4 regions of the Pantoea sp. X-Soil-ISGK-355 genome follow, and region 3 is predicted to be linked to each of the others. Evidence: riboswitches for the same ligand, from Rfam matches in the RefSeq annotation. Region 3 holds a riboswitch; each other region holds the start of a gene.

Region 1 (7,804 bases), 1.9 Mb from region 3:
CAACGCGACTATGCAGCTGATCAAAGACCCGTCGCAGTTTGACGTGCTGCTCTGCTCTAACCTGTTCGGTGACATTCTGTCTGATGAGTGCGCCATGATCACCGGCTCAATGGGTATGCTGCCGTCCGCCAGCCTGAATGAAGCGGGCTTTGGCCTGTTTGAACCCGCGGGTGGTTCAGCCCCTGACATCGCCGGTCAGAATATTGCCAACCCGGTCGCTCAGATCCTGTCGCTGTCGCTGCTGCTGCGTTACAGCCTGAATGCCGATGCCGCTGCCGACAGCATCGAACGCGCCATCAGCCGTGCGCTGGAACAGGGTTACCGCACCAAAGATTTAGCCGGTGATGGCCCTGCAGTCAGCACAGATGAGATGGGCAGCATCATTGCCCGCTTTATCGCCGAGGAAAAATAAAAAAATGAAAACCTTATACCAGAAGTTATTTGATGCACATGTCGTCCACGAAGCGCCGAACGAAACGCCGTTACTCTACATCGATCGTCACCTGATTCATGAAGTGACCTCGCCACAGGCCTTTGATGGTCTGCGTGCGCACGGACGCAAAGTCCGTCAGCCAGGTAAAACCTTCGCCACCATGGATCACAACGTTTCGACACAGACCAAAGATATCAATGCGTCGGGCGAGATGGCGCGTATTCAGATGCAGGAGCTGATGAAGAACTGCGAAGAATTTGGCGTACAGCTGTATGACCTGAATCACCCATTCCAGGGCATCGTCCACGTTATCGGCCCTGAGCAGGGCATGACGCTGCCGGGCATGACGATTGTCTGCGGCGACTCGCACACCGCGACGCACGGCGCGTTCGGCTCGCTGGCCTTTGGTATCGGCACCTCTGAAGTGGAGCATGTGTTTGCCACTCAGACCCTGAAACAGGGTCGCGCGAAAACCATGAAGATTGAAGTGCTGGGCCAGGCGTCAACCGGCATTACAGCAAAAGATATCGTGTTGGCGATCATCGGCAAAACCGGCAGCGCAGGCGGCACCGGCTATGTGGTTGAATTCTGCGGCCCGGCTATTCAGGCGCTGAGCATGGAAGGTCGTATGACCCTGTGCAATATGGCGATTGAGATGGGCGCGAAAGCGGGCCTGGTGGCACCGGATGACACTACCTTCAACTACCTGAAAGGTCGTCAGTTCTCACCCCAGGGTGAGAAATGGGAGCAGGCCGTTGAATACTGGCGCACCCTGAAATCTGATGAAGGCGCGAAGTATGATGCGGTAGTGACGCTGCATGCTGAAGAGATCGCACCGCAGGTCACCTGGGGCACTAACCCGGGTCAGGTGATTGCCGTTGATCAGCTGATCCCGAACCCGGCCTCATTCGCCGATCCGGTTGAGCGTGCCTCCGCGGAAAAAGCGCTGGCCTACATGAACCTGCAGCCGGGCATCAGACTGACCGATGTCGCGATTGATAAAGTCTTTATCGGCTCCTGCACCAACTCGCGTATTGAAGATCTGCGTGCCGCCGCCGCCATCGCCAAAGGCCGCAAAGTCGCGCCTGGCGTGGTCGCCATGGTGGTGCCAGGTTCCGGCCCGGTAAAAGCGCAGGCTGAAGCGGAAGGTCTGGATAAAATCTTCCTGGAAGCGGGCTTTGAATGGCGTCTGCCTGGCTGCTCAATGTGCCTGGCGATGAACAATGACCGTTTGAATCCGGGCGAGCGTTGCGCATCTACCAGCAACCGTAACTTTGAAGGTCGCCAGGGCCGTGGTGGACGTACCCATCTGGTCAGCCCCGCGATGGCCGCGGCGGCTGCCGTGACCGGCCACTTTGCCGACATCCGTGAACTGACGACAGGAGCTTAAGTCATGGCGAATAAATTTACTCAGCACACCGGCATTGTTGCGCCGCTGGACGCCGCGAACGTCGATACGGATGCCATCATTCCCAAGCAGTTTTTACAGAAGGTGACCCGTACCGGTTTCGGTCAGCACCTGTTCCACGACTGGCGCTTTGAAGATGACGCGGGCACCGTGCCAACGCCCGGCTTTGTGCTGAACAAGCCGGCGTTCAAAGGCACCAGCATCCTGCTGGCACGCGAGAACTTTGGCTGCGGCTCATCACGTGAGCATGCCCCCTGGGCGCTGACCGATTTCGGTTTTCACGTGGTGATTGCGCCGAGCTTCGCCGATATCTTTTACGGCAACAGCTTTAACAACCAGCTGCTGCCGGTGAAATTAAGCGAAGAGGAAGTGGATGAGCTGTTCAGACTGGTTGCGGCCCAGCCGGGCATCAGCTTCACGGTTGATCTGGAAGCGCAGACGGTCACCGCAGGTGATAAAGTCTATCCGTTTGAGCTCGACAGCTTCCGCCGCCACTGCATGATTAACGGCCTCGACAGCATCGGCCTGACACTGCAGCACGAAGCCTCGATTTCTCAGTACGAGCAGAATCAGCCCGCTTTCCTGCGCTGATTGAGTTAAAACAGGGCGACATCCCGTCGCCTGAGGTTGCAGGCAATCTCGGTTCTGGCCCGCTATGAGATCGAGCCTGCGAAGGCAACACGGTCAGATCGGAAAGTCGATTAAACCTTCCCTGGCCGCTCGTCCCGCGCCGTCCATGGCGCGGGACGCTTTTCTCCTCTGCCCGTGTTGCCTTCGTGTAAAGCGTGTTGTTGCGGTCAGACTCCCTCGAATCGGAGTTTGTCAGAAATCCAGGAGTGACATCCTGTCGCCTTTCTCTTTTATACGTCGCGCACCCGCGCCGACATCACCAGCGCCACAATCGCCAGCCCGAATGCCAGCCAGTAAACCGCCTCATGCCCCAGCCGCTCACTCAGCGTTCCCTGAATCACCCCTGCCAGAATCATGCCGGTCGAGATCGAGTTAGTAAACATTGTTGTCGCCGCACCGGGCCGCCCGGGCATCAGATCCTGGAACCACAGCATCCCGATACCCGCAATAATTCCGACAAACACCGCGTTGAACAGCTGCAACACCATCAGCGAGGTGCGGGAGTTGAACAGCACCAGCCCCAGATAAAACAGGACGCCAGCCGCCACCGCAATCAGCATTAACCTGCGCTTACCGATGCGACGCGCGTAATGTCCCGCCAGCAGCATCACCGGAATCTCCAGCCCGGCCGCCGTCCCCATCAGCAGACCGGCCAGCTTCTCCGGCAGTCCCAGCGTTGTGCTGATATAGAGCGGCATATCGATGATATACATCGTGTTGCAGGTCCACATCACGACGGAAGCGATGAACAGCAACCGCACATCCCGATCGCGCCAGCCGCTTATCGGCAGCCCGCCGCTTTGCATCAGCGGCTGCGTGCGTGGCACAGACGGCAGCGTAAACCAGACCAGCAGGATACAGATCAGAAACAGCGCGGCAGCCACCATAAACAGCGTCACAAAACCGTAGTTCAGCGCCAGCGCGAACGACAACGGTGGCCCGATTACCCATGCCAGCGACAGCTGGGCACGCATCACCGAACTGAACATCACCGCTTCACGCGCCGACTGATCGGCATACTCCCGCGCCAGCGCAAACAGCTGAGGCATAGAGACGCTGGCCAGCGCCGACAGCAGCACACCCAGCGTCAGCAGGGTCAGATAATGGCGGGTAAAGGCAAACAGCAGCGCATTCACCAGCGCCATCAGGCAACAAAAAAGAATAATATGCCGACGATCGCCAACACTGTCTGAGCGCTTAGCCACCAGCATACTCACCACGATACCGGCCACCGCATTGATGGTGAAAAACAGCCCGACCCAGAAGGGCCGCGCCTGTACCTCGCGCGTCAGAAACAGGCTAAGTGTTGGTGCCTGTAGTGCGCCTGCGATGCCCAGCATGAACGAGGCGACCATAAAAGCGAGGTAAACCGGATTGATGCGGCGCTGCCGCGTTAACAGCGATTTCATAGCGAAATCCCTTTCAGAACAAACAGAGGGGAAAAAGAAGGGTAGACGATACCGCGCAACATGAAAAAAGCCAGCAGAGATCATCTGCTGGCGGTGTAAATGCACCCTACTCAGAAAAGCACTCCACTGAACAGCGAAGTGAGGGTCGAACGCCATTCAGTGCTGAATGCCTCCCGCTCTTCCCATAGCGCAAAGTTTGCTCTTAAAATGGGGCAGAAAAAACAGAGCGCTTTTCACCGGGAGTTCCCCTTTTATGTCCTCATCACGTCTGAAGCAGCAGTTCATTCGCCTGTGGCAGAGCTGCCAGGGGCAAACGCAGGAGATTACCCTCAGCGAACTGGCTGACCTGCTGCACTGCTCGCGCCGCCATATGCGCAATCTGCTCAACCGGATGCAGGCCGCGGGCTGGCTGATCTGGCAGGCGGAAGCCGGACGCGGCAAGCGTTCACAGCTCTCCTTCTGCTATACCGGACTGGCTTTACAACAGCAGCGTGCCGAGGATTTGCTGGAACAGGATCGCATCGATCAACTGGTCCAGTTAGTGGGCGATAAGAATCAGGTGCGGCAGATGATTGGGGCACACCTGGGGCGCAGTTTCCGGCAGGGCAAGCATATCCTGCGGGTGCTCTACTATCGTCCGCTGCTTAACCTGCTGCCCGGTTCGGCGCTGCGGCGCTCGGAAACGCATATTGCCCGACAGATTTTCAACGGCCTGACGCGCATAAATGAGGAAAACGGGGAAATTGAACCTGATATTGCACACCACTGGCAGCAGACCTCTCCGCTTCACTGGCGCTTCTTTGTGCGTCCGGCGATTCGCTTCCATCACGGCAGAGAACTGGAGATGGAGGATGTGCTCGCCACGCTGGAGCGTCAGCGCACCCATCCCCTCTTTTCCCATATAGAGCAGATTGACTTACCTGCCCCCTGGACGCTGGACATTCGTTTAAGCCAGCCCGACGAGGGTTTGCCTTGGCTGCTGGGCAGCGTCAGTGCGATGATCCTGCCGCGCGAATGGCCGACGCTGCGTGATTTTGCCCGCCAGCCGGTTGGCACAGGTCCTTACCGGGTGATACGCAATCAGGAGAGCCAGCTGAAAATCGAAGCGTTTGATGACTACTTCGGTTTTCGCGCCCTGATTGATGATGTCTCTATCTGGGTACTGCCCGACATCAGCGATGAACTGGTCTATGCCGGTGTCCGTCTGCAGGGTGACAGCATTGATGAGATTCAGGAGGAGAGCCGCCTTGAAGAGGGCTGCTACTATCTGCTGTTCGATCAGCGTTCAGAGCAGGGTAGCAACGAGGCGGTCCGCCGCTGGGTCAGTTACCTCTTTAACCCCATCGCCCTGCTCAATCATGCCGGTGTCGGTTATCAGCGTTACTGGTTTCCGGCGTATGGCCTGCTGCCGCGCTGGCATCACCGGCGTGACCTGACGCCAGTGGAAAAACCGCCTGGCTTAACGCACCTGACGCTGACCTGGTACAGCCAGCACGTGGAGCATGAAGGCATCGCTAATGCGCTGCGTCCGCTGCTGGCAGCGCATGGCGTCACGCTGGAGACCCGTGAGATTAGCTACGAAAGCTGGTATCAGGGCGACGCGGAAAGTGATATCTGGCTGGGCAGCGTGAACTTCACCCTGCCGCTGAATTATTCGCTGTTCGCGCAGCTTTATGAGATTCCGCTACTGCATCACTGTCTGCCGATCGACTGGCACGGCGATGCGGCCCGCTGGCGCGAAAAAACGCTGCCGCTGGCCGAATGGAGCAAACAGCTGGTCGAAGAAGCCGGTCTGCATCCGCTGTTTCACCACTGGCTGCTGCTGGAAGGCCAGCGCAGCATGCGCGGTGTGCGGATGAATACCCTGGGCTGGTTTGATTTTAAATCGGCCTGGTTCGCGCCACCGGCGCTGTGACGCTTTCGCCCTGGCGCTGAAATGACTAGAATGTGACGTTCTCAACGGGGTGCGGCCTGCCACAAGCAAGCAGCTGAGAGAGACCCGTCGAACCTGATTCGGTTAATACCGACGTAGGGATTTGAGAGGCCTCTGTGCTCAGATCCTTTGCGACTCATCCCCTATTCTCCTGAAGGAGCGCAAAGTGTTAAACAAAGTTCTGCCGGTGCTGCTGTTACTCTCCGCCCCCGTTCTGGCGGCCAAGCCGGTTCTCACGGTCTACACCTACGACGCCTTCTCCGCCGACTGGGGCCCTGGCCCGGCGGTTAAAAAAGCCTTTGAAGCCCAGTGCAATTGCGAGCTGAAATTCGTCACGCTGGAAGATGGCGTCTCGCTGCTGAACCGCGTGCGCATGGAAGGCAAAAACAGTAAAGCGGATGTGGTGCTGGGGCTGGATAACAATCTGGTGCAGTCGGCGCAGAAAACCGGCCTGTTTGCCGAAAGTCAGGTCGACACCTCGACATTGAAACTGCCCGATGGCTGGCACAACACCACCTTCGTGCCGTTTGATTATGGCTACTTCGCGTTTGTCTATGACAAAACCCGGCTGAAGAATCCGCCAAAAAGCCTGAAAGAGCTGGTCGACAGCCCGGAGAAGTGGCGCGTGATCTACGAAGATCCCCGCACCAGCACGCCCGGATTAGGTCTATTGCTGTGGATGCAGAAAGTCTATGGCGATCAGGCACCGCAGGCATGGCAAAAGCTGGCACAGAAGACAGTGACGGTCACCAAAGGCTGGAGTGAAGCCTATGGCCTGTTCCTCAAGGGCGAAGGTGATCTGGTGCTGAGCTACACCACCTCTCCGGCTTACCACATCATCGAAGAGAAGAAAGAGAACTATGCCGCCGCGCCGTTTGCAGAGGGCCACTATCTGCAGGTTGAAGTTGCCGCGCAGTTAGCCAGCAGCAAACAGCCAGCGCTGGCGCAGCAGTTCATGAAGTTTATGGTCTCGCCTGACTTCCAGCGCACCATACCCACCGGCAACTGGATGTACCCGGTGATCGACACGCCGCTGCCTGCCGGTTTCGCGGCGCTCGACGTGCCTTCCACCGCCCTGCAGTTCTCGCCGGAAGAGGTTGCCAGCCAGCGCTCGGGCTGGATTAGCCAGTGGCAACGCGCCGTCAGCCGCTGATGCCGCGCTGGCTGATTCCCGGTTCCCTCGCCACAGCATTACTGACACTTGTGGCGTTTCTGGCCTTCGGTGCACTCTGGCGCGCCGCGCCGGACACGGACTTACACGGCGTGCTGCAGGATGACTATCTGCATCACGTTATCGCATTCTCGTTTGCTCAGGCGCTGCTCTCCGCCCTGCTGTCGCTGCTGCCTGCGGTGCCGCTGGCGCGGGCGCTCTATCGACGTCGTTTCCCAGGCCGCCAGCTGCTGCTGCGCTTGTGCGCCATGACGCTGGTGCTGCCAGTACTGGTGGCGGTATTTGGGCTGCTAACCGTCTACGGTAGCAATGGCTGGCTGGCGCAGCTGTGCCAGCTGGCAGGGATCGATTACCACTTCTCTCCCTACGGTTTATCGGGCATTTTGCTGGCGCACGTCTTCTTTAACCTGCCGCTGGCGACCCGCCTGATGCTGCAGGCGCTCGAGAGCATTCCGGCGGAACAGCGTCAGCTGGCGGCACAGCTCGACCTGCGCGGCTGGCACCATTTTCGTCTGCTGGAGTGGCCATGGCTGCGGCGTCAGCTGCTGCCGACCGGCGCGCTGATCTTCATGCTCTGTTTCGCCAGCTTTGCTACCGTGCTCTCGCTGGGCGGCGGCCCGCAGGCGACGACCATTGAGCTGGCGATATTCCAGGCGCTGAGTTATGACTACGATCCCGGACGCGCTGCACTGCTGGCGCTGATCCAGCTTGGCTGCTGCGTAACGCTGGTGCTGCTCAGCCAGCGCTTCAGCAAGGCGATTCCCGCCGGAACCAGTCAGTTGAACGGCTGGCGCGATCCGCAGGATTCGCGCGGGGCGCA
Region 2 (7,804 bases), 2.4 Mb from region 3:
CACAGGATTAGAGAAACGCGGGCCTTCGCCGGTTTCAAAGTAGAGACCCAGTCCCATCGCATCCGGAATGGTCAGGATGTCACTGAAGAGGATGGCGGCATCCAGCGGATAACGGCGCAGCGGCTGCAGGGTCACTTCACAGGCCAGCTCGGCGTTTTTACACAGCGACATGAAATCACCCGCCTGGGCGCGTGTCGCTTTGTACTCCGGCAAATAGCGCCCGGCTTGTCGCATCATCCATACCGGCGTGACATCAACCGGCTGACGTAACAGGGCACGCAAATAACGATCGTTCTTCAGTTCACTCATCTCAACACTCTCTCAATAACAGGCGTGTAGTGTAGCACTTTCACGCTTCGGCGCGGCACAGGGCGACGGTATCTTCAATCAGGCGGCGCGCTACCGTGCCTGGCGGTGGCAGCAAAGGCAGCGCATCAAAACGGAACCAGGCGGCATCCAGCAGCTCTTTACCGTCATGTTGCAGATCGCCGCTGTCATACTCCGCCATGAACGCCGTCATCAGCGATTGCGGGAAGGGCCACGGCTGGGAGGTCACGTAACGGACGTTTTTGACGCGGATATTGCTCTCTTCCATCACTTCCCGGGCAACGGCCTGCTCCAGCGTCTCGCCGACCTCCACAAAACCGGCCAGCACGGTGTAGACCTTGTTGCGATGGCGGGCATGATTCGCCAGCAGGATTTCATCGCCGCGACGGATAGCCACAATGATGCAGGGCGCGATCTGCGGATAGTAACGCTCACGGCAATGACTGCAGAGACAGGCAAATTCATGTTTGCTGTGGTGCATCTCATGTCCGCAATAGCCGCACCAGCGATGAGAGCGGTAGAACTCCGCCAGCTGTACACCGCGACCCACCAGCTGAAACAGCGCCACATCCTGATCGATCAGCTGTCGCACGGAGAACATATCGGAGGAACGCGGCTCACAAATCAGCCAGACTTTTTCGCCCTGCCATTCACCAATGGTCCGGGCCTTACTGCCAGTTAAACCGAATTTTTCGGCGTTTCCGTGGGGTAAATCACCTTGTGGCAACCAAAGTTTTTGTTCATGGCTGACAATCCACCATCCAGCGTCTACGCTTGAGATTTCGCATTGCATTTATTTCGTCATCCTTAGCGTCAACTCGCACGCTGAAGCCCTGATGTTAAGTGTGTAGATAAACAACTATAACTCACATGGAGTTAGATATGCTTAACCAGTTAGACGTCCTGGCTGAACGCGTAGGTGGCAGTAATGAACTGGTCGATTCGTGGCTTGAAGCGCGTCGCCAGCTACTGGTGACCTATTATCACCTGGTCGGTCTTAAACCTAAAAAAGAGGCGCTGACGCGTCTTGATGAGCAGGCACTCGACAACTTCTGTCACGGCCTGGTCGACTATCTTTCTGCCGGTCACTTCAGTATCTATGAGCGCGTGATCAGTGAAATGAGTGGCGACAGCCCGATGATCGCCGCCGCGCAGATCTACCCTCCGCTGGAGGCAAACACTGAGCGTCTGATGCAGCTGTATGACGGTCACCTGCAGCAGGCCATTGATGATGAAAACTGCATGACCTTCCAGCAGGCTCTCTCCGAAGTGGGTGAAGTGCTGGAATCACGCTTTACGCTGGAAGATAAGCTGATTCAGCTGGCCTGGGATAACCAGCTTGCTACGCCACCAGTGGCGAATGACAGCCAAATCGCGCGTCCGGCTTAGTGGTTAACAATGGCAAAGGGCTTGAGATTATCCTGTAGCCCTTTTATGCTGAACAGGTTCTGAGGAGCGCTCTCCAAAGAACCTTTTTTATTTTAGCTTTGAAATGTGAGGTTTTTACGCCCGAGTCTGTTATCAGACACCCGCGAAAAAACCGCTTCTTGTCGGAGTGCCCAGTTGGGCTGAGACCGTTAATTCGGGATCCGCGGAACCTGACCAGGTTAGAACCTGCGTAGGGAACAAGAGTAAAACTTCTCTGTATGCCAGCATGCCTGTGCTGTCTATACGGTTACTCCTTCCGAACTCCGGACAAGCATCGTTCCCCCTTAACAGGAAGATTGCTATGTCTGACCCAAAAATGTCCCGTCGTGAACAGCGTACCCAGGCGCAGGAATTTATCGATTCCCTGCAAAGCGGCAGTGCTTTTCCTCAGTCCCGTCGCGTCTGGATTACCGGTAGCCGGGAAGATATTCGCGTGCCGATGCGTGAAATCACCCTAAGCCCGACCCATATCGGCGGCAACAAAGAACAGCCTCTCTATGAGCAAAATGAAGCGGTGCCGGTCTATGATACGGCAGGTGCGTATGGCGATCCCGCGGCACAGATTGATGTGCATCGCGGTCTGGAAAAGCTGCGCGCACGCTGGATTGCTGAACGCGACGACAGTGAGCTTCTTGAGCAGAACAGCTCGGGCTATACCCAGCAGCGACTGGCTGACGAGGGGCTGGATCATCTGCGCTTCGATCACCTGCCAACACCGCGACGCGCCCGTGCAGGCCGCCGTGTCACGCAACTGCACTATGCCCGTCAGGGCATGATTACCCCGGAGATGGAGTTCATCGCCCTGCGGGAAAACATGGGCCGTGAGCGAATCCGCAGTGAGGTGCTGCTGCAACAGCATCCGGGGCACAGTTTTGGCGCGCATCTGCCCGCCGATATCACACCCGAGTTTGTCCGTCAGGAGGTCGCTGACGGACGCGCCATTATCCCTGCCAATATCAATCATCCTGAATCGGAGCCGATGATCATTGGCCGTAACTTCCTCGTCAAGGTCAATGCCAACATCGGTAACTCGGCAGTCACCTCTTCTATCGAGGAAGAAGTAGAAAAGCTGGTGTGGTCGACCCGCTGGGGTGCCGACACGGTGATGGATCTCTCTACCGGTCGCTATATTCATGAAACGCGAGAATGGATTTTGCGAAACAGCCCGGTGCCCATCGGGACCGTGCCGATCTATCAGGCGCTGGAAAAAGTGAATGGCGTGGCCGAGGCGCTGAACTGGGAAATATTCCGGGACACGCTGCTGGAGCAGGCGGAACAGGGCGTCGATTACTTCACTATTCACGCGGGCGTACTGCTGCGTTATGTCCCGATGACGGCGAAACGCCTCACGGGAATTGTCTCGCGGGGTGGCTCGATCATGGCGAAATGGTGCCTGTCCCACCATCAGGAGAGCTTCCTGTATGAGCACTTCCGCGAGATTTGTGAAATCTGCGCCGCTTACGATGTCTCCCTGTCGCTGGGCGATGGTCTGCGTCCGGGTTCCATTCAGGATGCCAACGATGAGGCGCAGTTTGCCGAACTGCGTACCCTGGGCGAACTGACGCGTATTGCCTGGGAGTATGACGTTCAGGTGATGATTGAAGGTCCGGGACATGTGCCGATGCATATGATCCGCCGTAATATGACTGAACAGCTCGATCTGTGCAATGAAGCTCCCTTCTACACGCTTGGGCCGCTGACCACTGATATCGCGCCCGGCTACGACCATTTCACCTCGGGTATCGGTGCCGCCATGATTGGCTGGTTTGGTTGTGCCATGCTGTGCTACGTCACGCCCAAAGAGCATCTGGGTCTGCCGAACAAAGAGGACGTGAAGCAGGGATTGATCACCTACAAAATCGCAGCGCATGCTGCCGATCTGGCGAAAGGCCACCCTGGAGCGCAGATCCGTGATAACGCCATGTCTAAAGCACGCTTTGAATTCCGCTGGGAAGATCAGTTTAACCTTGCGCTGGATCCCCATACGGCGCGGGCAATGCATGATGAAACCCTGCCGCAGGAGTCAGGCAAAGTGGCCCATTTCTGCTCAATGTGCGGCCCTAAATTCTGCTCGATGAAAATTTCCCAGGAGGTGCGCGAGTTTGCGACACGCCAGGATGCCCGTGCCGAGCCGGTTGAAGTGGGCATGGCGCAGGTGTCAGATCGTTTCCGCAGCCGCGGCGGTGAGCTCTATCACCCCGCCGATGCCATTAAGGAGGAGTAACGATGCCCGCATTTCCCGCTACCGTCCCGCGCCTGGGACTTTATCCGGTGGTTGATAGCCCCGAGTGGATCGAACGCCTGCTTGAAACGGGCGTTCGCACGATGCAGTTGCGCATCAAAGATCGGCCTGATGAGGTCGCCGAACCCGCCATTGCTCAGGCGATTGCGTTAGGTAAACGCTACGACGCCCGCCTGTTTATCAATGACTACTGGCAGCTGGCGATTAAACATCAGGCTTATGGCGTACATCTGGGTCAGGAGGATCTCGATGTCGCCGATCTTGCTCGCATTCATCAGGCAGGATTGCGTCTGGGGCTCTCCACCCATGACGATGCGGAACTGGATCGCGCTCTGGCAATCCAGCCCTCTTACATCGCACTTGGGCATATTTTCCCGACGCAGACCAAAGAGATGCCTTCTTCGCCGCAGGGCATTGAGCAGCTGAAACGGCATCTGACACGGCTGACGCATATTCCCACCGTGGCGATTGGTGGTATCTCGATTGCGCGGGCACCCGAGGTGCTGGCCACCGGCGTAGGCAGTATTGCTGTGGTGAGTGCGATTACTCAGGCAGATGACTGGCGTGCCGCAACGCGCACCCTTCTGGCGCTGGCAGGACCAGGCGACTAAGCATTTATGGAACCTGTCGCGCATAGCGGCTGCAAAATCGGTAAAGCCAGCATTATTCCGGGAAAGTGCCGCGCAAAGGTGCATGTTGCCGCTGGCGTGCTGTGATCCAAAACTTTAACGTGGCATCCGTCAGGTTAAGGTTATCTGACCAGGGCCGGATCCCTCCTCTTGCCGGCCCTGCTTCTTCTCTTCGCTATGCGAGCGTGGAGGCTGAAGCCTGGGTCTCATGCTGGCACGAGAGCATGGCGCGCTCGACGGCCGCACCCACCCGCGCCAGTGCCTGTTCAGTCTGCTCGTTGATCGGCAGCCCGTAGTTTAAGCGCAGACAGTTACGGTATTTCCCCGACGCTGAAAACAGTGAACCCACAGCAATCTGAATTTTTGACTCGCGCAGTTCCCGGTTAAGACGAACCGCATCAAACGCTTCGGGAAGTTCTATCCACATCAGAAAACCGCCCTGAGGACGGGAAACGCAGATGCCGCAGGGAAAGTAGTGGCGTACCCAGCAGCTAAAAGTTTCATAGTTACGATGATAGAGTTGCCGCATCCGGCGCAGATGAGGCTGATAATGGCCCTGACGGATAAACTCGGAGACCGCATGCTGAGGCTGTGTGGCGGTGGAGCCGGTGACAATATATTTCATGTGCAGCACGCGGTCACGATAGCGGCCTGGTGCAACCCAGCCAACGCGTAAACCTGGCGCCAGCGTTTTCGAAAAGGAGCTGCACAGCAACACCCGGCCATCGAGATCCAGCGATTTGATGGTAGGCGGACGCGGATATTCCCAGGCTAACTCACCATAGACATCATCTTCAATCACTGCCGCGTCAAACCGCTGCGCCAGCACCAGCAAAGCCCGCTTACGCGGCTCAGACATGATAAATCCCAGCGGATTATTGCAGTTCGGCACAACAACAACCGCTTTAATCGGCCATTGATCAAAGGCCAGCTCCAGCGCTTCCAGACTGATGCCGGTGACTGCATCGGTTGGGATCTCGATGGCACGAATGCCAAAGCCGCGCAGAGTTTGCATAATGCCGTGAAACGACGGTGATTCAACGGCAATGATATCCCCCGGCTCGCAGACTGCACGTACGGCGACCGATAATGCTTCATGACAGCCGGTAGTAATGACAATGTCATCGGCGGTGAGCTGGCAGCCGCTGTCTATCGCCAGCCGTGCAACCTGTTGCCGCAAAGCGAGCACACCATATAGACTGTCATAATTCAGCAGCGCCATGTCCTGCTTCTGCGCCTGGCGGCTGAAAGCTTTCCACAGTGGCTTAAGCGTCGGCTGGGTCAGATCGGGCATGCCGCTGCCCAGCTGCAAAACATCATCTTCCAGACGGCTGTTAATCAGCTCCAGCACCGCATCCCACTGTGTCACCTCAACCGGCCGCTGTGCGGGGCGGGTCAGCGCCGGGATCGGCGGCGTTGCTTTGCGTGACGCCACAAAATAGCCGGAGCGCGACTGCGGCGTAATCATCTGCTTCTCTTCCAGCAGATGATAAGCCTGCTGCACGGTACTGATACTGACGCCATGCTCCGTACTCAGACTGCGTACTGAAGGCAGGCGCTCACCGCTGCGATATAAGCCTTGTTCGATACGCTGAGCCAGCAGCGTAGCCAGATGTTCATAGCGGGTCATTGTATCTCCACAGGCTCAGAGGCTGAGCAGTAACCAGTACAGTTCCGACTCTTTTTTACCATTCAGATCGTACTGACGGCAATCTGTATGTTAAATAAAAGTGATTTTTGCGTCTGTATCATACAGAGCGATCCACTGAAAATGGTCCTCAGACACTTCACTGAGGGCACTATCATGGGATATGACGAGAATCGCGCAGCTAAACCGTTTACAGGCACGCCTTACCACCTGGTTCGTTATCTGTGGCGCAGTTACAAACGCTGGCAGCTGCGGCGTGAGACACGCCTCATCCTGTCGAAGTTAAGCGACAGTCAGCTGAAAGATATTGGTATCAGCCGCAGTGACTGGAATGGCTGAATCTGAGACAAAAAAAAACCCTGCCGAGGCAGGGTTTTTATCAGGCAAAGGACGATTAATCGTCTTTGTTGCCGCCGAGACCGGCGTTCAACAGTTCAGCCAGGCTGGCTGAGGCTTCATCCGCAGTCACCTGCGGTGCAACCGGAACTTCACCTGCCGCTTTGCGGCGCATACGATCCTGATGGTACGCATAACCGGTACCGGCTGGGATCAGACGACCCACGATGACGTTCTCTTTCAGGCCGCGCAGTTCATCGCGCTTGCCTGCTACTGCTGCTTCGGTCAGGACACGTGTGGTCTCCTGGAACGAGGCTGCAGAGATGAACGATTCGGTTGCCAGTGACGCTTTGGTAATACCCAGCAGGTCACGCATGAAGGTTGCGCCGACTTTTCCGTTCGCTTCCAGATCACGGTTAGAGATCTTGATGCGAGAGAATTCAGCCTGCTCACCTTCCAGGAAGTCTGCACTTCCTGCGCTCACGATGGTTGCTTTACGCAGCATCTGACGAACGATGACTTCGATGTGCTTATCGTTAATCTTAACGCCCTGCAGACGGTAAACTTCCTGCACTTCGTTAGTGATGTAACGGGTCACCGCATGCACGCCACGCAAGCGCAGGATGTCATGTGGAGACTCTGGGCCATCGGAAACTACGTCACCGCGCTCAACACGTTCACCTTCGAACACGTTCAGCTGACGCCATTTCGGAATCATCTCTTCGTACGGCTCGCTACCATCCAGCGGAGTAATGACCAGACGACGCTTACCTTTGGTCTCTTTACCGAAGGAGATGATGCCGCTGATCTCCGCCAGAATAGCTGGCTCTTTCGGACGACGCGCTTCGAACAGATCAGCAACGCGTGGCAGACCACCGGTAATATCCTTGGTACCGCCAGATTCCTGTGGAACACGCGCTAACGTGTCACCGGCACTGATCTTAACGCCATCTTCCAGCTGAACAATCGCTTTACCTGGCAGGAAGTACTGAGCCGGCATGTCGGTGCCCGGGATCAGAACGTCGTTGCCGTTGGCATCAACAATTTTCAGCGCAGGACGCAGATCTTTACCGCCTGCAGTACGTTCAGCACTGTCCAGAACCACCAGTGAAGACAGACCGGTTAAATCATCTGTCTGACGGGTAATCGTCTGGCCATCAACCATATCCGTGAAGCGAATGAAACCGCCCACTT
Region 3 (7,804 bases):
GCCTGTCTGACAAAGTCAGCTTCCGCGAAGAGAACGATCGTCAGGTGCGTAAGCCCTCATTTCTGATCACTAACCCAGGTTCGAACAGCGGCCCGCGTTTTGCCGGTTCCCCACTGGGCCACGAATTTACCTCACTGGTGCTGGCGCTGTTACAGACCGGTGGGCATCCGTCGAAAGAAGCACAGAGCCTGCTGGATCAGATCGCGGCGCTGGACAGTGACTTCCATTTCGAAACTTACTATTCACTCTCATGCCATAACTGCCCTGACGTCGTACAGGCGCTGAACCTTATGGCGGTGATTAATCCGCGCATCAGCCACACCGCTATCGACGGTGGCCTGTTCCAGAACGAGATTCAGGAACGTAACGTGATGGGCGTGCCAGCGGTTTACCTCAATGGTAAAGAGTTTGGTCAGGGTCGCATGAGCCTGGCGGAAATCGTCAGCAAAGTGGATACCAATGCGGATAAACGTGCGGCAGAAGAGCTGAACAAGCGTGACGCGTATGAAGTCCTGATTATCGGCAGTGGTCCGGCGGGCGCAGCGGCAGCCATCTACTCAGCACGTAAAGGCATCCGTACCGGCCTGCTGGGTGAGCGTTTTGGCGGCCAGGTGCTTGACACGGTCGATATCGAAAACTATATCTCCGTACCGAAAACCGAAGGGGCAAAACTGGCCGGTTCACTGCGCGCACACGTGGATGATTACAACGTGGACGTCATTGAAAGCCAGAGCGCCATCAAACTGATCCCGGCAGCGAAAGAGGGCGGAATGCACGCCATCGAAACCGCCTCCGGCGCAGTATTGAAATCCCGCAGCATCATCCTGGCGACCGGCGCACGCTGGCGTAACATGGGCGTGCCGGGTGAAGAAGAGTATCGCACCAAAGGCGTGACCTACTGCCCACACTGCGATGGTCCGCTGTTCAAAGGCAAACGCACAGCGGTGATCGGCGGCGGTAACTCCGGCGTGGAAGCGGCCATCGATCTGGCCGGTATCGTTGAACACGTTACGCTGCTGGAGTTTGCCGGTGAGATGCGCGCCGATCAGGTGCTGCAGGATAAGCTGCGCAGCCTGAAGAACGTTGATGTGATCCTGAACGCGCAGACCACTGAAGTGAAAGGCGACGGCACCAAAGTGACCGGCCTGCACTATATCGACCGTACGACGCAGACCACCCACGAGCTGCCGCTCTCCGGTATCTTCGTTCAGATCGGTCTGCTGCCGAACACCCCGTGGCTGGAAGGCGCGGTTGAGCGCAACAAAATGGGTGAGATCATCATCGATGGTAAATGCGAAACCAGCCTGAAGGGCGTGTTTGCTGCGGGCGACTGCACCACCGTGCCGTACAAACAGATCATCATCGCCAGTGGTGAAGGTGCTAAAGCCTCACTGAGCGCGTTTGACTATCTGATTCGTACCAAATCGGCTGAATAACATTTAGTTAGCCAGACAATAGCCCTTCAGCACGCCTGCTGAGGGGCTTTTTTAATAGCCCGCCAGTGTCATCAGCATCATCCATATCGGCGTCGTCACCGCCGCAAATACCGTTGAAAACAGCATACTCGCCGCCGCCGGGCCGGTAATGACATTGAACTTCTGCGACATCAGATAGACGTTAACCCCGACTGCCATCGATCCCAGCAGTACCACCACTTTACTCTCCAGCGGTGGCAAATCGGTCAGCCACGCGATAGCCCATACCGTCATCGGCTGCAGCACCAGCTTCAGCAGGCAGAGGGTATAGCTCTCTTTAAGTCCTTCCCGCACCCGATAATGCGCCAGGCTCATGCCCAGCGTCACCAGCGACAGGGGCGCGGCCAGTGAAGCCAGCATCTTTAACGGTTCTGCGGCCAGCATCGGCAAAGGACGCTGCAGAAAACTCCAGGCCGTCCCGCTGAGAATGCCGATGATGAGTGGATTCTTTACTACCCCAATCAGGGTGCGCCACACGCCTTCCAGCGAGAAGCTGCCCTGTTTCGCCCATTCGACCGAAACGGTGAGTAAGGTCCAGAGGATCAGGCTGTTAAATACCAGAACCAGCGCCACCGGGGGCAGGGCTTCTGGCCCCAGCAGTACTGTGGCCACCGGGATCCCCAGCATCACGTTATTGGAAAAGATGCCGCCCAGCGCAAAAACCGACGCCGCTACGCCATCCAGATTGAACAGCCTTGTTGCCAGCAGTCGCCCCACGATAAACACCAGCAGGCAACTGCCGAAGAAGGCCAGCAACAGGCGCGCATCCACCGGCGGACTTTGCGAGAAGGTGCTCATCACCCGAAACAGCATGCAGGGCAGTGCGACGTTAAATACAAAGCGGTTCATCCCTTCGCTGATGCTGGCGGGCCATTTTCCGAGGCGCGTCAGACAGTATCCCAGCAGGATCAGGATAAACAGCGGGGCTGACAGATAAATTTGATGGCTTAAGCTTTCAAACAGCAGTGGCATAGAGAGAGTCTGGTCAGGCGATGATTAGTTACCAGACTAACAAATTGCTAACTAACTGTTAACTTGAACTGTGTCTGGAATGACCGTTGCCCGGACACTAACCTAACCAGCGGCGTGCCTGTCTGTCACTGATATCCCGATAATAGACCCGGTGAATAATTTCGCCACAGCCTGTGCAGCGGGCGGAAAGATAGGTGGAGAGGTACTGTCTGCCATTGGGTGCCACGGCACCCTTGCGTTCAATATTAATCTCCTGCCATCGATGACGGTGTGGAATAAGCGCTAAAAATCGCATCATACGTCCTGAATAGTATGAAGTTCCGCTTCAGAAGTTTTTTAACTCCATGAAATAACGTGTTTTTTACGATAATGCTGCGAGCAGGTTAGTTATTATGGGGTCACCAGAGTCACTGCGGGAAATATTACTCATCAGGGTAATAAACACTTCTACTTATAAAGAGGTATTCCGATAGCCCGCAGCATTAAGCCTTTTTTTGTACTGCTGAGAGTTGATCGGGATCATGTGAATTGTTTCAGTTCCGATTATTTTCCAGGCTTGCTTTAACAGTACGGCTTGCCTATGCTGCAAGCCGTAACACGACTCGGGGTGCCCTTCTTAAATGAAGGCTGAGAAATACCCGTATTACCTGATCTGGATAATGCCAGCGTAGGGAAGTCTGATGCCTGACCGCATTCGCCTTCTTGTTCGCCGGTTGGGAGCTACGATGACACATCAATCTCAACACCTTTCTGCTGCGCACTTCGCGCCCGTTCTGCACACTTTCCGCCGTCAGTCACCGCTGGTGCACTGCATGACCAATGACGTGGTCCAGAACTTCACTGCCAATGTGTTACTCGCGCTCAATGCCTCACCGGCAATGGTGATCGATGCTGACGAAGCGGCACAGTTCGGCCGCTTTGCCGATGCGTTGCTGATTAACGTGGGCACGTTAACCCGCGAGCGCCAGCAGGCGATGCAGGCTGCCGTTATCGCGGCTAATCAGGCGGGCACCCCCTGGACACTCGATCCGGTTGCCGTCGGCGCGCTGACGCTGCGCAGCGACTTCTGTCAGCAACTGCTCAGCCAGCAACCGGCGGTGATTCGGGGAAATGCGTCAGAGATTCTGGCGCTGGCACAACAGGCCGGCGGCGGGCGCGGTGTCGACACGCTGCATCAGGCGGATGCAGCACTCAATGCGGCCCAACAGCTCGCGGAAACCTGGAGCACGCTTGTGGTCGTCACCGGTGAAGTGGACTACGCCACCGACGGCCGGCGACTCCTTGCCATAACCGGTGGAAGCCCGTTAATGACGCGCGTGGTCGGAACCGGCTGCGCACTTTCTGCTGTAGTGGCGGGATTCACTGCTCTGCCAGGCGATCGGCTGATGAACGTGGCGGCGGCCTGTCAGATAATGGCCCTGTCGGGTGAAAAGGCAGCGGCGCAGGCAGCCGGACCCGGCAGCTTTGTCACGGCGTTTATTGATGCACTCTGGACGCTGGAGGTAGAGCATGAAGCGCATTAATGCTCTGACGATTGCCGGTACCGATCCCAGTGGCGGCGCGGGCATCCAGGCCGATCTGAAAACCTTCTCAGCTCTGGGTGCCTACGGCACCAGTGTGATTACCGCGCTGGTGGCACAAAACACCCAGGGCGTGCAGTCGGTTTATCGCATTGCGCCTGACTTTGTTGCCGCCCAGCTCGATTCGGTACTGGATGATGTGCGTATCGACAGCGCAAAAATCGGCATGCTGTCTGAAACGGCCATTGTGGAACAGGTTGCAGCCCGGCTGAGGCGTGCTGAGATCCCGTTTGTCGTGCTGGATACGGTCATGGTCGCGAAAAGTGGTGATGCGCTGCTTTCGCCAGACGCCGTGGCCAGCGTACGGGAGCAGTTATTACCGCAGGTGTCGCTGATCACGCCAAATCTGCCGGAAGCGGCGGCGTTGCTGGATTGCGCTATCGCCACCAATGAGGCAGAGATGCGCGAGCAGGGGCGGGCCTTGCTGGCACTCGGCTGTCAGGCCGTGCTGATGAAGGGCGGTCATCTGGCGGCGTCGGAGAGTCCGGACTGGCTGATTACTCACTCAGCGGAACAGCGATTCAGCACGCCACGCGTGCATACCCGTCATACCCATGGCACCGGCTGCACGCTGTCGGCCGCCTTAGCCGCGTTACGTCCGCGCCATACTGACTGGGCAGAGACGATTGAGGAAGCGAAAAACTGGTTGCAGCAGGCGCTGTTACAGGCGGATTCGCTGGAGGTCGGGAACGGCATCGGACCGGTGCACCATTTTCATCAGTGGTGGTGACGGCGAAGGTCCGCATCGACCTGGTAATCAGGCGGTGCGGGCAGTTTCCGTTTCAGGGCGCTTCAAACCAGGCGCTGTTACGCTCGGCAATCGGGGTGATTGAGAAGATCATCTCCTGCAGGTGACGACGCATCGCCGCTTCGGCGGCATCGGCGTCATGGCGCTTCAGCGCGGCAAAAATCTCTTCATGCTGCTCAATCAGCCTCTCCGGTGGTGAGACTTCACTCAGCGTCAGAAACCGCACCCTGTCCATAGCCGCTTTTATGTTTTCCACCGTCTCCCAGGCGAGCTTGCAGTCAATGCTTTCAGCGATCAGGCGATGAAACTCATCGTCCAGAGTGAGGAAAGCCTGGCTGTCATGCCGCTCAGCGGCCATGCGCTGCAGCTGCAGATTATGTTCCAGTGCCATCAGGGCGGGATCGTCAATCTCCACCGCTGCCCGCCGCACTACCGACACTTCCACCGCCTCACGGATAAACCGGCCATCCGCGACACGTTTAGCGGAGATTTTGCGCACGAAGGTGCCGCGCTGCGGCAATACCTGTACCAGTCCGGCTTCAGCCAGCTTTATGAACGCTTCACGCACCGGCTGGCGTGAGACGTTGAAGCGTGCTGAGACCTCTTTTTCAGAGAGCAGCGAACCTGGCTGAATTGCGCAGGTAACAATATCTTTGCGCAGATAACGGTAAATCTGCTGATTTACCGGTTCGCTGGTAGTAATGGTATAGGCGATCGACATGCAGCAATATCCATATTACGGCTGACCGGGGCCAGCGCGATGGGAAAGTGTCAGTCTAATCAGCGCGCTGCGTCTGCGCCAGCGCTTTTAGCCGCGGTTGAGACACTGATGCACTGTAGCACGCGCGCCCTGGGTGGTGAGTTGCTGATACCAGACAGTCAGTCGGGCAACCACGTCGCTATTCTGCGCCAGATCCTCGCCGAATACTTCGCGGATGGCGAGCAATGCCCGCACGCGAGACTCACCTTCTTCACTGGCGGCAACGCACTCTGCGAGCTGCGCTTTCAGCGGATCGCGGATGTCGATCGGCTGACCCTGTTCATCGACGCCGCCGACATAGCGCATCCAGCCCGCTACGCCCAGCAGCAGCAGGTCGCAGTCACTACCGCGCTGCAGGTGCCAGCGCAGGCTATCGAGCATACGCTGTGGCAGTTTCTGTGTGCCGTCAGTGGCAATCTGTCCGGTGCGATGTTTAATGGCGCGATTTTCATAACGCGCAATCAGTGAATCGGCATAGGCGTTGAGATCCACGCCCTGAGTGCGCAAAGTAGGAGCCTGCTCATCGATCATCAGTGAACGGGCGGCGGCGCGGAAATGGTGATCGGCCATGCAGTCGCTGATGTATTCATAACCGGCAAGGAAGCCGAGATAGGCCAGGAAAGAGTGGCTGCCATTCAGCATGCGCAGTTTCATCTCTTCATAGGGCAGAACGTCACTGACCAGTTCTGCGCCCGCGTTTTCCCACGCCGGACGACCATTGACGAAGTTATCTTCAATCACCCACTGGAAGAAGGGTTCCGCTTCAACCGCAACCGGGTCGCTGGAACCCAGGCGCGCGCTCAGGGCCGCAAACGCCGCATCGGTCATCGCCGGAACGATGCGATCGACCATGGTTGAGGGGAAGGTAATGTGCTGCTGAATGTACTCTGCCAGCGCCGGATCCTGCTGCCGCGCCAGTTGCACAATCACGTTGCGGGTGACATGACCATTTTCCGGCATGTTGTCACAGGACATCACGCTGAAGGCAGGTAGCCCCTGGTCACGGCGGCGGCGGATCGCGGCCAGAATCAGACCTGGCAGCGAGCGTGGCGCATCCGGATGCTGCAGGTCATGGACGATATCGGGATGATCGGGATTTAAATTGCCACTGGCGGGCTGATGACAGTAGCCTTTTTCAGTGACGGTCATGGAGACAATCGCCACTTCAGGCTGACTCATGGCGTTAATCACCGCCTCAATACCGTCACTTTTACCGTGCAGCGCCTGGGTAATAACGCCAATTACCCGGGTATGCAGGGAATCATCAGCCATCTCGGTGAGGGTATAGAGCAGATGCTGCTCACGCAGAGCCTGAATCAGCGCGCCGCTGTTGAGGTTCACTTCGCAGTATCCCCAGTCGCTACCCTGTTCAGCCAGCCTGTCGCTGCAAAGTGCCTGATGAGCGCGATGAAAAGCACCAAAACCGATATGCACCATGCGGGTTTTTAACTGGCTGCGGTCGTAAGCGGGGCGCCGGACCTCAGCGGGGAGGCAATCAATCTGTAACATAGTCCGTCCTTATGGCAAACGGGGCGCAAAGCGCCCCAAAACATCGTTCTGTTAGCGGAACAACACTCAGACCGAAACCGGTTTATCCTCAGGTTTCGGACTGCGAATCACAAACAGCACCAGGAAAGCCCCCAGCGCGGCGACACAACCCGCCAGCACAAAGGCGCTATCGAATTTACCGGTATGCTGAACAATAAAGCCGGTGACGATCGGCCCGATGATGCCGGAAAGGCTCCCCACCAGATGGATAAAGCCGCTGATGCTGCCGATACGACTTTTGTGCACCACATCCTGAATAATCGCCCAGTAGATCGCGCCGGTGATGTAGAGGAAGAAAATCGACACAGACATCATAATTACCGCAGGCACCACATCTTTTATCGTACCCGCCAGCGCCACACAAATTGCGGCGGCCAGCAGTGAGACCACCAGCACAATTTTGCGGGACAACAACAGCTTGCCGGTGATGTTAAAGATCTTATCGGAGATCCAGCCACCCAGTGCCAGGCCAACGAAACCGACGATCCACGGGATCATGGTGGTGATGCTCATTGATTTGATATCCAGGCCGTGCGCCTGCACAAGGTAGGCCGGGAACCAGCTCAGGAAGAAGAACAGGATGTAGTTGTAGCAGAAGAAGGCAAATGCCGTGACCAGGATAATCGGCTGGCGCAGGTAGTAGCCAAACGGATGTGACGTTTCTGACAGGTCAACCTCATCATTCGGGCTGGTGGCTTTCAGGCGATCGATCAGCTGACGC
Region 4 (7,804 bases), on a different replicon from region 3:
TAATCAGCTTATTATCAAACAAAAACTGCTCATAAGTCTGATAGCGTGCGCGATCCAGTTTTGCCGGATCGGCGGCGAACAGCGGCAGCGTAGCCTGCCATGCCTGATGGTTTAGCGGTGTATTCAGCTCAGGATGCGCCTGTGCAAATGCCTGCCAGCTCTCTTCAGGGTGAGCCTGCAACTGTGCATTCCCCTTTTTCAGTGCCCGCAGAAACTTTTTAATTTTTTCTGCATGCGCCTCATCACGGTTAGCAACGATAATCAGCTCATCATAGGCCGGCACGCCGTAATCCTCGACGTTTAACACCACCGGATCTTTGCCAGCAAGTTTCATCTCCAGAGCTTCGATATTGCGATAGCCACCTATCACCGCATCAACCTGCCCGGTCATCAGGGCGCTGGTGAGCTGAAAATTGACGTTAACCCGCTTTACCTGATCGGCCTTAATGCCGTCATGGCTCAGCATGGTCGCCAGCGTTGCTTCTTCAATGCCGCTGACGGAATAACCGATACGTTTTCCTTTCAAATCCGCTGGTTTTTTCACCGTTTTGTCCAGCGTCATCAGCGTATTCAGTGGCGTATTAATCAGCGTGCCCACACGCATCAGCGGCAGGCCCTGGTCGGCGAAAAAATGCAGCTGCGTCTGATACGTTATCGCTAAGTCCGCCTGCTTAGCGGCGACCAGACGCGGCGGCAGCGCAGGGTCGGAAGGCGGCACAATGTTAACCTCCAGACCCTCTGCCGCAAACGCACCGGTTTGCTGAGCCACCATAATGGGTGCATGGTCGGGGTTGATATACCAGTCGAGCACCAGCGTCAGTTTTTCCATCGCCTGAACCTGCGAGGCTAAGGAGGCGCTGAACAGCAGGACAAACAGGGGCATTTTAGTCATAGGTTGTCTCATCAGTAGGGTCGTCAGTGTGGCTCGGGAATCCAGGTAATCAGGCGGCGAAGCAGAAGGTCGATGATCAGCCAGAGGGTCAGCGTCATCAGCACCAGAATAAACAGGGCAGCGAAACAGAGGTCGCTCTGCATCCGGGCGTTGGCATTCAGCATCACGTAGCCCAGCCCTTCAGCCGATCCGACCCATTCACCAATGATGGCACCGATCGGCGCGACGGCCGCTGCCATCCGTAAGCCCGAACCCAGGGCGGGCAGTGCGGCTAACAGCCGGACATGACGCAGTTGTGCTATGTGTGAAGCGCCCATCGTGCGAGCCAGATCGAGATAGCCAGGCGTGACGCGACGCAGGCCATCAAAAAAAGCGGAGGTAACAGGAAAGAAGATCACCAGTACCGCCATCGCGACTTTGGCGCTCATGCCAAAGCCAAACCAGAGCACCAATAGCGGTGCCAGGGCAAATACCGGAATCGCCTGGCTGGTGATCACCAGCGGCATCATCCAGCGCTGTAACCACGGCGAAAAGGTCATGCCCAGTGCCAGCACCGCGCCCAGCAGCACGCCGAGCGCCATACCGATGAGGATTTCAGTCAGGGTGATCAGGCTGTGATGGCCGAGATAGCCAGCGTTGTCCCACAGTGCGGTAGCAACCGCAGCGGGCGAGGGCAGCAGAAAGGCCGGAACGGAAGTGAGTGTGGCGAGCCACCACAGCGTAATCAATCCGGCAGAGAGCATGACTCCACGGCGAAGCGCGGCGAAACGTAATCTCATCCGCCCAGCCTGCTTAGCTGTTTCAGCAAGGTGGCCTGACTCTGGATCACGCTGGTATCGTCTGCTGCCCGTGGTGGCTGGCCCTGGAGTGGCGGGCAGGTTTCAATGCCTGCTGAACCCATTACCAGCAGGTGATGACCGAGGCGACAGGCTTCCGCGGCATCATGAGTGATCAGCAGCACGGTATGTCCGGCCAGCACTTCTGCCGCCAGAGTCTGAATCTGTGTCCGGGTCAGTGCATCCAGCGCCGAGAAGGGCTCATCCATCAGTACAATGGGCTGACGGGTATAGAGGGTACGCGCCAGCGCTACCCGCTGACGCATACCGCCCGAAAGTGTCGCAGGTCGCGCACGGGCACAGTGGCTCAGGCCAACCCGCGCCAGCAGATGCTGCACCAGATCACGATCGGCTTTCTCACCTTTCAAGCGGCTGGCGAGGCAGACGTTCTGTTCCACCGTCAGCCAGGGATAGAGCAAATCCTGTTGCCCCATCCAGGCGATGCGCCCGGCCAGCGGCAGACCATCGCTGCCCTTAATTTGTCCCGAAGTGGGCGGCGTCAGACCGGCAATCACTCGCATCAGGCTGCTTTTACCTACGCCGCTGGCACCCAGCAAAGCGGTAAATGCACCACCCGCGATCTCCAGATTAAGCTCGCTGAACAATGGCTGCTGATCCAGCGTCAGGCAGAGCTGGCGAACGGAAATACCCGGCGGCACGGCATCGTTCAGCGGCTTCATGAGCTGCCCCGCAGACCGTCAGCATGATTAAGACCCATCTGCCAGAACGCCGCTTCCAGCCGGGTTGCGGTCGTAAAAATCTCCGACAGTGAGTTAATACGTTGTTCACCGGCGCGCTGCTGAGCCAAAGTTTCAAACAGCAACAGTGAGGAACCGACGCCCGTCAGGTAGGACTCATCGCCGTAATTCTCAATCCATGCCGCGTAAGGATTCCCCTCAAAGCAGGTCGCAGGATTGTCCAGCAGCCTCAGGCCGATTTCCGCATAACCGGCGACGCAGGGCATCAGCGCCGTCATCAGCGCCAGCGCATCTCCGGTGTGACCCACGTCCAGCACGTAGCGGGTATAATTGATTGTTTCCATTGCCTCAGGTTCGCTCGCCACCGCCTCTTCGCTGATGCCCCATTGCTGGCAGTAAGCCAGATGCAGCGGCAGTTCGCTGATAATGGCGTTCAGCGATGCCGTCGCGCTGCGTAAAGCAGCCGGTTCAGAGAGCTTACTGATCAACAGGCCCCACGCACGGGCGAAGTGCAGCAGGAACAAATAATCCTGGGTGAGATAGTGGCGGAAAGCGGCGGGTGGCAGCGTACCCTGACCGAGCTGCTGCACAAAATTGTGCCTGACATAATCGTGCCATTGCGTGCCCGCCTGCTGGCGCAGACGACCATAAAAACCGGTTTCGAAAAGCGGATGTGACATAGGATCTCCAGTAACAGGGAGATCCGGGCATAAGGTCTGGAACAGGGGATGAAGCAGGAGATGAGGCAGAACATCTGCCGACCCGTCCCTTCGCTGGCATGACCCAGATCAGGTTCAAAGGGTTCGGCTTGCGCCATCTCAGCCCATGACAGGACACCCCTCGGAGACATTCGTTATACGATATTTATTGCTGGAGTACAACGACACCAGTACGCGTTATTCAGTGACAATGTCACTCAAGATTGGCCCCGTTGCTGGCAATCACTTTCTTATACCACCAGAAAGACTTTTTGCGCGTGCGCGCCAGCGTGCCGTTACCCAGGTCGTCGCGGTCAACGTAGACGAAACCGTAGCGCTTGCTCATTTCACCGGTTGAGGCGGCAACCAGATCGATGCAGCCCCAGCTGGTGTAACCCATCACCGGCACGCCATCTTCAATGGCATCGCCCATGGCGCGGATGTGTTCACGCAGATAGCTGATACGATAATCATCATTGATCTCGCCATTCGCGTCGATTTCATCGCGCGCCCCCAGGCCATTCTCTACCAGGAAAAGTGGCTTCTGGTAACGGTCATACATCATATTCATAGTAATGCGTAAGCCCAGTGGATCGATGCCCCAGCCCCACTCACTGCGTGGCACATGGGGGTTGGTCAGGGATTTCACCACATTGGCTGCGCTGCTGTTCTGTTCGTTCATTTCCGCCGAGGCGCAGCGAGAGGCGTAATAACTGAACGAAACAAAGTCGACGCTATTTTTCAGGATATCGGCATCGCCATCAGCGATCTCAAGCGTAACGCCTTTTTCCCGGAACACGCGGGCGGCGTAAGCCGGATAGGCACCGCGTGCCTGCACATCAATGAAGAACAGGTTTTCACGATCCTTCTCCAGCGCCGCCCAGACATCCTCTGGTTTACTGGACCACGGATAAAAGTTGCCGCCTGCCAGCATACAGCCGATCTGATTTGCTGGATTTACTTCATGCGCGATCCGCGTAACCAGCGCGCTGGCAACCAGTTCGTGATGCGCCGCCTGATACTTCACCTGCTCCTTATTCTCACCCGGTTCGAACACCAGACCCGCACCGGAAAACGGGCTGTGCAGCAGGATATTGATCTCGTTAAAGGTTAGCCAGTATTTCACCAGGCCATCAAACGCCTCGAAACAACTGCGGGCATAGCGGGCAAAGAAGTCGACCATTTTGCGATTGCGCCATGAGCCATATTCGGTCACCAGATGCATCGGCACATCGAAATGACAGAGCGTAACCAGCGGTTCGATATTATATTTCCGGCACTCCTCAAAGACGGCACGGTAAAAAGCGATGCCTTCTGGATTGGGCGTCAGTTCATCACCGTTTGGATAGAGGCGGCTCCAGGCAATTGACGTACGAAATACGCTGAATCCCATTTCCGCCATCAGCGCAATATCTTCCGGATAGCGATGATAGAAATCAATGGCATCATGGCTGGGATAAAATTCATCATCCCGCAGCGTAAAGCGCTTTTCCAGACCCAGTTTGACCGCCAGTCGGTGTGGGCCATGCGGGATCATATCGACGGTGGTTGCGCCCTTTCCGCCCTCACGAAAACCGCCTTCACTCTGATTGGCGGCTAACGCGCCGCCCCATAAAAATCCTTGCGGGAACCTTGAATCAGACATGCAATCCTCTTTTCCGGGTCAGAATGACCCTTTCCTTTAGTGGCTATTAATCGCGTTGGTGCGTTCGGTAAGCGGCGCGGGATGCGCGGCGGTAGCGGATTCGGATTTCGTTTCAGTTTCCGCTTCAGGAATATCTTCAAACCCTAACAGCAGCGTCAGCACAAACGACAGCACCACCGACAACACCATAACCGCACCGACCCAGACGATACTGATGGGATTGCTGGGGTCAAAAAACTGAACGCTGGTGAAAAGGCCCGGTGAGGCCATTGAGTGGCTGGCCAGCCCGCCAATGCCCGCGACCGCGCCGCAGATAAAACCGCTGATCAGACAGGCGATCAGCGGACGTTTCAGACGAACCGCCACACCATACAGCGCCGGTTCAGAAATGCCGGCAATGATGGCAGACGCTGCTGCTGCCAGTGCCGTCTGACGCAGTTCGCGGTTTTTAGTGCGGAACGCCACTGCCAGCGACGATCCGCCCAGCGAGAGATTGGCACCAATTTCTGACGGCATCACCATGCCCTCTTTGCCGGTTTCAGCAATGGTCTGGATGATGGTCGGTGTGAACACACGATGCATCCCGGTCATCACCAGCAGCGGCCAGATGGCACCCATAATCGCGACGGAAAGCCAGCCAAGATAGCCATGCACGGTGTAAACCAGCGCAGAGATGCCGCTGCCGATCCAGATGCCAATCGGGCCAATCAGCACAATCGCGATAGGGGCAGCAATCAGCACAATCAACATCGGTTTCAGAAAGTTTTTGGTAACGGCCGGGGTAATACGGTCCACGCCGCGCTCGATGTGCGACAGAATCCAGGTCATCACCAGTGCCGGGATCACCGTGTAGGTATATTTCACCGCCGTCACCGGAATGAAAGCGAATTCAACGTGCTGACCCTGCGCCGCTTTTGCCATCAGCTCAACAAAATTGGGATGCACCAGTACGCCAGCAATCGCGATCGCCAGCGACATATTGGTTTTGAATTTCAGCGCCGCAGAGGCTGCCACCATGACAGGCAGAAAGAAGAATGCGCCGTCGCCAATCACGTTGAGGATCACCAGCGTTGACGAACCTTTCTCAAACACGCCAGCCATATCCAGAATCATCGCCAGCAGCTTAACCATCGACCCGCCAATAATCGCCGGGATGAGTGGTGACATGGTGCCCACCAGCGCATCCAGAATGCCCGCGCCGATGCTTCGCAGGGTGATTTTGCGCTTCACCGGTTCAGGGGCTACCGCACCGGGCGATCCCAGTGCCAGTACCGCCTGGTAAGCCTGAGAGACGTTATTGCCAATGATCACCTGGCACTGCGTGTCGTTGTGCACCACACCCATGACACCTTTAATCGCTTTGAGGCGGGGATAGTCGACCCGAGTTTCATCTTTCACCACAAACCGCAGACGCGTCATGCAGTGAGTGACAGCTTCGATATTGGTGAGGCCGCCTAGCGCATCGACAATGGCGCGTGACACCTCGGCATAGTTCATGGGCATGATCGTTCTTCTCTGTAGGGTAAATCGGTTAGCATTTTTATGTTTTTAGCGGCTGCTATCAGGTAAATAGGAAACCGGTTTCACAAAATCATGAAGTGCTTTCTTTGAGACGACAAGGTGATAAATCAGCCAGATTTCTTTTTTGTGAACTTCATCACACCCAGCGAATCAGGTATTTGCGCCAGCGGACAGGGTAAATATTTCCAATATTGAGAGGCTTGGGTAGACTGCAGAGCGACGCAGCGAGGGAAATTCACCATGGCAACGATTCAGGAAGTGGCAGAGAGAGCAGGCGTCTCAAAAGCGACAGTGTCACGTGTGCTTTCTGGCAATGGCTATGTCGGGCAGGAGAAGCGTGAAAGGGTGTTAAAAGCGATTGCCGAAACCGGCTACCGTCCCAATCTGCTGGCCCGCAACCTGGCGACTAAAACGTCTCAGACCATCGGACTGGTGATCACCAATACGCTCTATAGCGGCAGCTATTTCACTGAGTTGATGGCGCACTCCGCACGCATCATGGAGCAGCAGGGCCGCCAGCTGATTCTGGCAGATGGTAAACACACCGCTGAGCAGGAAGAAGCGGCGATTCAGTTTTTGCTCGACCTGCGCTGTGACGGCATCATTATCTACCCGCGCTTTCTGAGTATCGACGCGCTGGATGCTATTATCTCCCGCCATAAACAGCCGATACTGGTCATTAACCGGCGGCTACGCGTCAACCAGAGCTACTGCATTTACAGCGATCAGCATACCAGCAGCGCGAAAGCGGTGAGCCATCTGCTGAGTCAGGGACATCGCGATATCGCGTTTATCACCGGTTCGCTGGATTCGCCGACCGGCGTCGAGCGTCTTTCCGGCTATCGCGCTGCGCTGGCTGCTAAAGGTATTGAAGCCGACGACCGCCGTATTGTGGCTGGGAAATGGACGGCGCAAAGCGGCATGGCGGCAATGGACTGTCTGCTGGACCGCAACGTCCCCTTTACTGCGCTGGTGGCGAGTAATGATGAGATGGCGATTGGTGCCATCAAGCGGTTGACCGAATGTGGCATCGCGGTGCCCGATCGGGTATCGGTGATAGGCTTCGATGATATTCCGCTGGCACCTTATATCACGCCGTCTTTATCCAGTATGAAGCTGCCGGTGACGGAGATGATCGATGAAACGATTAACCGCCTGCTGACCATGCTGGATGGCGGTGACTGGCACAGTCAGGCGCCTTTTACGGCCAGCCTGATGCTGCGCGATTCCGTTACTAAAGGCCCCTGGTCCGCTTAATTTGACGCGATTTGTATCACCTCAATGGCCTGTTCCCTGAGGTGTGCGATGGTTCCGGCATCCAGCGTCTCATCGGTAATCACATGGCCGACCTGGTAACCGGATGAGAGCGGATAAGGGTGAATCTGCCCGAATTTAGAGGAATCGGTCAGGGCATAGCTTTCAGCACCTTTCGCCAGCACGGCATCCACCACATCACAGCGCAGCATATTGCGGCCGGTGAAACCGGTCTCCGGGTGCCAGCCATCCACACCCAC

The links. A riboswitch is a leader RNA that binds a small molecule or an ion and turns the genes downstream of it on or off. The one in region 3 is predicted to bind thiamine pyrophosphate.
Region 1: it holds a riboswitch for thiamine pyrophosphate, as region 3 does, so the genes downstream of both, thiB (thiamine ABC transporter substrate binding subunit) here and thiM (hydroxyethylthiazole kinase) in region 3, are expected to answer to the same signal.
Region 2: it holds a riboswitch for thiamine pyrophosphate, as region 3 does, so the genes downstream of both, thiC (phosphomethylpyrimidine synthase ThiC) here and thiM (hydroxyethylthiazole kinase) in region 3, are expected to answer to the same signal.
Region 4: it holds a riboswitch for thiamine pyrophosphate, as region 3 does, so the genes downstream of both, AC6I8J_RS19595 (TenA family protein) here and thiM (hydroxyethylthiazole kinase) in region 3, are expected to answer to the same signal.

What each region holds. Positions count from the first base shown of each region.
Region 1 is NZ_AP035971.1:736,188-743,991, reverse strand. It holds gene leuB (3-isopropylmalate dehydrogenase) at 1-412, shown strand, start outside; gene leuC (3-isopropylmalate dehydratase large subunit) at 417-1,823, shown strand; gene leuD (3-isopropylmalate dehydratase small subunit) at 1,827-2,432, shown strand; gene AC6I8J_RS03180 (MFS transporter) at 2,702-3,880, opposite strand; gene sgrR (HTH-type transcriptional regulator SgrR) at 4,134-5,795, shown strand; TPP riboswitch at 5,831-5,933, shown strand; gene thiB (thiamine ABC transporter substrate binding subunit) at 5,980-6,966, shown strand; gene thiP (thiamine/thiamine pyrophosphate ABC transporter permease ThiP) at 6,942-7,804, shown strand, end outside.
Region 2 is NZ_AP035971.1:268,248-276,051, reverse strand. It holds gene hemE (uroporphyrinogen decarboxylase) at 1-309, opposite strand, end outside; gene nudC (NAD(+) diphosphatase) at 350-1,120, opposite strand; gene rsd (sigma D regulator) at 1,210-1,716, shown strand; TPP riboswitch at 1,869-1,969, shown strand; gene thiC (phosphomethylpyrimidine synthase ThiC) at 2,057-3,979, shown strand; gene thiE (thiamine phosphate synthase) at 3,982-4,608, shown strand; gene AC6I8J_RS01165 (aminotransferase-like domain-containing protein) at 4,802-6,256, opposite strand; gene AC6I8J_RS01160 (DUF1127 domain-containing protein) at 6,431-6,613, shown strand; gene rpoC (DNA-directed RNA polymerase subunit beta') at 6,669-7,804, opposite strand, start outside.
Region 3 is NZ_AP035971.1:2,672,699-2,680,502, reverse strand. It holds gene ahpF (alkyl hydroperoxide reductase subunit F) at 1-1,436, shown strand, start outside; gene AC6I8J_RS12350 (AEC family transporter) at 1,488-2,447, opposite strand; gene AC6I8J_RS12345 (hypothetical protein) at 2,545-2,742, opposite strand; TPP riboswitch at 3,041-3,138, shown strand; gene thiM (hydroxyethylthiazole kinase) at 3,173-3,970, shown strand; gene thiD (bifunctional hydroxymethylpyrimidine kinase/phosphomethylpyrimidine kinase) at 3,957-4,757, shown strand; gene AC6I8J_RS12330 (GntR family transcriptional regulator) at 4,810-5,496, opposite strand; gene AC6I8J_RS12325 (mannitol dehydrogenase family protein) at 5,584-7,044, opposite strand; gene AC6I8J_RS12320 (MFS transporter) at 7,111-7,804, opposite strand, start outside.
Region 4 is NZ_AP035972.1:184,673-192,476, forward strand. It holds gene AC6I8J_RS19580 (ABC transporter substrate-binding protein) at 1-892, opposite strand, end outside; gene AC6I8J_RS19585 (ABC transporter permease) at 916-1,671, opposite strand; gene AC6I8J_RS19590 (ABC transporter ATP-binding protein) at 1,668-2,408, opposite strand; gene AC6I8J_RS19595 (TenA family protein) at 2,405-3,106, opposite strand; TPP riboswitch at 3,175-3,277, opposite strand; gene AC6I8J_RS19600 (6-phospho-beta-glucosidase) at 3,339-4,769, opposite strand; gene ascF (PTS cellobiose/arbutin/salicin transporter subunit IIBC) at 4,806-6,272, opposite strand; gene AC6I8J_RS19610 (LacI family DNA-binding transcriptional regulator) at 6,531-7,547, shown strand; gene AC6I8J_RS19615 (DeoR/GlpR family DNA-binding transcription regulator) at 7,544-7,804, opposite strand, start outside.